DNA from 2 places in the Lysobacter capsici genome. Region 2 is predicted to be linked to the other one. Evidence: riboswitches for the same ligand, from Rfam matches in the RefSeq annotation. Region 2 holds a riboswitch; the other holds the start of a gene.
The links. A riboswitch is a leader RNA that binds a small molecule or an ion and turns the genes downstream of it on or off. The one in region 2 is predicted to bind cobalamin.
Positions count from the first base shown of each region.

Region 1: linked by a shared signal. The riboswitch ahead of metE (5-methyltetrahydropteroyltriglutamate--homocysteine S-methyltransferase) and the one ahead of btuB (TonB-dependent vitamin B12 receptor) in region 2 are both predicted to bind cobalamin.

Region 1 covers NZ_CP076103.1:1,189,806-1,192,003, reverse strand. The annotation lists gene KME82_RS04830 (hypothetical protein) at 1-7, opposite strand, end outside; cobalamin riboswitch at 485-755, shown strand; gene metE (5-methyltetrahydropteroyltriglutamate--homocysteine S-methyltransferase) at 943-2,198, shown strand, end outside.
Region 2 covers NZ_CP076103.1:4,795,382-4,797,579, forward strand. The annotation lists gene btuB (TonB-dependent vitamin B12 receptor) at 1-1,128, opposite strand, end outside; cobalamin riboswitch at 1,281-1,541, opposite strand; gene KME82_RS19960 (SDR family oxidoreductase) at 1,685-2,198, shown strand, end outside.

The DNA.
Region 1 (2,198 bases), 2.7 Mb from region 2:
CCAGCAGCGGGGTCCGTTCGAAAAACATGGTTTATCCACCGAAGTCGGAATCGCGCGGGACCGTCCTGGCCCGCGCCGCGCATCATGCGCCTGTGCAAACGGTAGCCGCAGCCACGCACAAGCTCAACGGCGGCGTGCATGCGGAACGAAGCGACAGGCGAGCATCATCATCGTGGGCGGCGCATGAACGCCAGCCGCAGAAAACCGGCGCTGTCCCGCGCCGCCGCGCAGGGGCCATAAAGCGCAAACCGCGCGGGTGGCGAGGGCGGGTGTCGGCACGGCGGGAGGCATCTTCAGCCCTCGGGTCTTTCGCCCAGTTCGCGGCGATCGGAACGAAAAGCGTCGGGGCTGAAGCTCCCTCCCACGGACGCCTGGCCGCTTCGTCGCTCGGCGTCGCAGCCTCGCCCCGCGCCGATTGACTTCACCGGCGCCGCTGCGTACCTTGGCGCCGTTACGGTGAACATCGCTTCATAAAGATAGAGCGATGGGACACGCCGTCCAAGGCCACCGCCGCGGACGGCCAGAGGGAATCCGGTGCGAATCCGGAGCTGCCCCGCAGCGGTATGGGAAACGAACCGGTCTTGGCACTGGGCGGTACGCCTGGGAAGCGACCCTAGTAGGCAAGGGCGAGGGTAGAGTTCAGAACAGTAAGAAACGAACAACGGCTGCGGCTTCTACTCGTTTCTCGCTGTTCTGCACTCTGCTTCTCGCTCCAAGTCCCGAGCCCGAAGACCTGCCGCGACCGGAAGGCTCGCCTTCCGTCCGACTCCGGTATCCGCCCGCCTCGTGCCTGCACGCGGCGCGACGGGTGCCGGTTCGCCCGCGGGGGCGAAGGTCGAAGCCAAGGTTCGCGGCGAAGCCGGGCGCTGATCGCGCCGGGCCGGCGTGGCCGTGGTTTCCTTCGTTGCCCTGCGTCATGCCCACGCATCGCAGGTACTCATCATGATCAGCGTTACCCACCTCGGCTTCCCGCGCATCGGCGCGCGGCGCGAGCTCAAGCTGGCCCTGGAATCGTTCTGGAAAGGCGACACGCCGGCCCAGTCGCTGCACGACACCGCCGCCTCGCTGCGCGAACGCCATTGGCGCCTCGCCCACGACGCCGGCGCCGACGTCGTGCCGTGCAACGATTTCTCGCTCTACGACCACGTGCTCGACAACGCGGTGTTGTTCGACGCCATCCCGGCCTCGCACCGCGCGGCGTTCGAAGAAGACCCGCTGGGCGGCTATTTCGCCCTCGCCCGCGGCGTGCAGGACGGCCGCCGCGATCTGCGCGCGCTGGAAATGACCAAGTGGTTCGACACCAACTACCACTATCTGGTGCCGCAGTTCGAACCCGGCCAGCGCTTCGCCCTGCGCGGCGACAAGCCGCTGGCCGAACTGGCCCAGGCGCGGGCGCTGGGGCTCGACGCGCGGCCGGTGCTGCTCGGCCCGGTGTCGTTCCTCAAGCTCGGCAAGCGCAACGACGGCGGCGACCCGCGCGAGTTGCTCGACGCCCTGCTGCCGGCCTACGCCGAACTGCTGGCCAAGCTCAAGGCGGCCGGCGCGCAATGGGTGCAGTTGGACGAACCGACCCTGACCCTCGACCTCGACGACATCGACCGCGCCGCGTTCCGTCGCGCCTACGCCGCGCTGGCCGAAGTCGATGCGCCGCAGCGCCTGCTGACCACGTATTTCGGCGCGCTCGGCGACAACGCCGCGCTCGCCGCGCAATTGCCGGTGGAAGGACTGCATGTCGATCTGGTGCGCGCGCCGCAGCAGCTCGAAAGCCTGCTGCCGCTGCTGCCGGAACAGCGCGCGCTGAGCCTGGGCGTGGTCGACGGCCGCAACATCTGGCGCGCCGATCTCGACGCCGCGCTGAGCCTGGCCCGTCGCGCCGGCGACCGGGCGCAATGGCTGGCGCCGTCGTGCTCGCTGCTGCACGTGCCGACCGATATCGAACTGGAACGCAAACTGCCCACGCCGCTGCGTCACTGGATGGCCTACGCCAGGCAGAAGATCGAAGAACTGCATCTGCTCGCCGGCGTGCTGAGCGGCGACGCCGAAGCCGCGCGCGATCTCGCCTCCGCCGCCAGCGCGCGCGCCGCGCGCCTGGCTTCGCCACTGCTGCGCAACGCGCAGGTGCGCAAGCGGCTGGCTGCGATTGAACCGGCGATGGCCCAACGCGTGTCGCCGTATGCAAAACGCGCGCAGCTGCAACA
Region 2 (2,198 bases):
GTGCGCGCCGAAGCTGCGCTGCCATTGGGCGAACGCGCCGCGCAGGATGCGATGGTCGCGCGCATACGCCGTATTGCTTTCGACTTCGTCGCGCTGCCAATCGAAACCCGTGCTCAACAGTCCTGAGCCGATACCGAAATCGCCCTGCACCGAGCCCAATTGGCGACGCGTGTCGAAGGTGCTCGAATACTTGCCGTTCTTGTAGGTGTCGCTCAGATCGGCGCTGTGGCCGGCGTTGGCGGTCAGGGTGATCCGCTCGCTGGGCTGGTAGCGCAGCTTGGCGCCGGCCACTTGTTGGACGTTGTCGGCCTCGTTGTTCTGGCTGCCGTCGTAGTGGTTGTTGCCTTCGGCGCGGAACACGCGCGCCTCGGCGTCCCACTGGTCGTTGAAGCGATAACCGCCCTGAGCGGTCAACGAGCTGTTGCGATAGCCGTCGCGATCGGGCGAGTTGGTGAAACAGCCCGCGCCGCCCGGCGAGGGCTTGCCGCGGCAGGCATTGATGCCGTCGGTGTCTTCGTGCGCGGCGTTGATCGAATACCAGCCGCGCTCGCCCTTGCCGGCCACGCCGGCGCTCGCGCGATGGGTCGCGTTGCTGCCGATCGATACGCCGAAACTCGGCGCGAACGGGCCTTGCGGGCGACGGGTGAAAATCTGGATCACCCCGCCGATCGCCTCGGAGCCGTACAGGCTGGAGAACGGCCCGCGCACGATTTCGATGCGCTCGATCTGTTCGACCGGAATGTCCTGCAACGAAGCGCCGCCGCTGGTCGCCGAACCGATCTTGATGCCGTCGATCAGCACCAGCACGTGGTCCGATTCGGTGCCGCGCAGGAACAGCGAGGTCGATTTGCCGGCGCCGCCGTTGTTGGCCAGCGACGCGCCCGGGGTGCCGCGCAGCAGTTCGGGCAGCGAGGACGGCTGGCGCCGTTCGATCTCATCGCGATCGATCACGGTCACCGCCGCCAGGGTCGCGTCCTGGGTCTGCGCGGTGCGGGTGGCGGTCACCACCAACTGGTCCAGATCGACCGCGGCCGGCGCGGCGAATGCGGGCAGCGCGATGGCGCTCAGGGTCAGGCGCACGCTGGCGGTCAAGATATGCGCACGCAGCGTGGACGCCCGCGACGGCACACGCCGCGGGCACGAAAAGGAACGGGTACGCAAAGTCACTGGCAGGTCTCCACGGCCGCGCCTCACCCGCGCGGTCCAGACAGGGTCGTGACACGCGGGGGATGCAACGCAGGCGCGCGCGGACGCACGACGCCCGAGACCGGCCCTCCGCCTGTCGGTTCGCGCTCCGGGCCGGTCTCCGGGCTTGCGAGCGAAGCGCGGCCGGCGCGGTCGTTGCTGGACCGAGCGATGCCGCCTCTTCCGTAGCGCGCCTTCCCGTGTCGAAACACAGTGGCCGATTGCGCTGCGTCTACTCGCCTACCGTTGCGGGGGCAGCTCCGGCTTGAACGCGCTGACGAACGACAGCGACGCGACCGGATTCCCGTTTCAATCGCCGAACCGTGCCGGCGATCACCTTGAGCGCGGGCATCTTAGCAGCGGCGTCCCACACAAACGCCACGGTATGGGCGCCGCCGTGTTCATTTGGGAAGTTGCCGGCACATTTCGGACGCGTCTGATTCATCCAGTTCCGGCTGTTGCGCAGGATAGGCACATTCTCCGTAAACCGAGCCACGCCATGAGCGCAGCCAATGTCCGCCTGAGCCCCGCGCCGATCGTCCGCAGTCTCGTGATCGGTGCGCAGTCGAACATCGGCCGTGCGGTATCGGCACGTTTGTCGCGCCGCCGCGGCGAGCTGATGCTCGCCTGCGGCCACCTGCCGAGCCTGGAGGACACCGCGCAGAGCCTGCGGCCGCTGGCCAAGTCGACCATCGAGACCCATCAGGCCCTGCTCGAAGACACCGACAGCCTGCGCCGCCTGTTCGAGCACGCCGGCCAGATCGACCACCTCGTCATCACCGCCAGCGCGCCCTCGCCGGGCCTGCGCCTGGCCGAGCTGGACCTGGACGAGGTGCGGCTTGCGTTCGAACGCAAGCTGTGGGGCTCGATCCAGGCGGTGCAGCTGGCCCTGCCCTATCTGAGCCGCCACGGCAGTGTGACCCTGACCACCGGCATCGTCGCGCGCAAGGCCACTCCGGGCGCGCTAGGCCGCACCCTGATCAACGCCGCGCTGGAAGCCAGCGTCAAGGTAC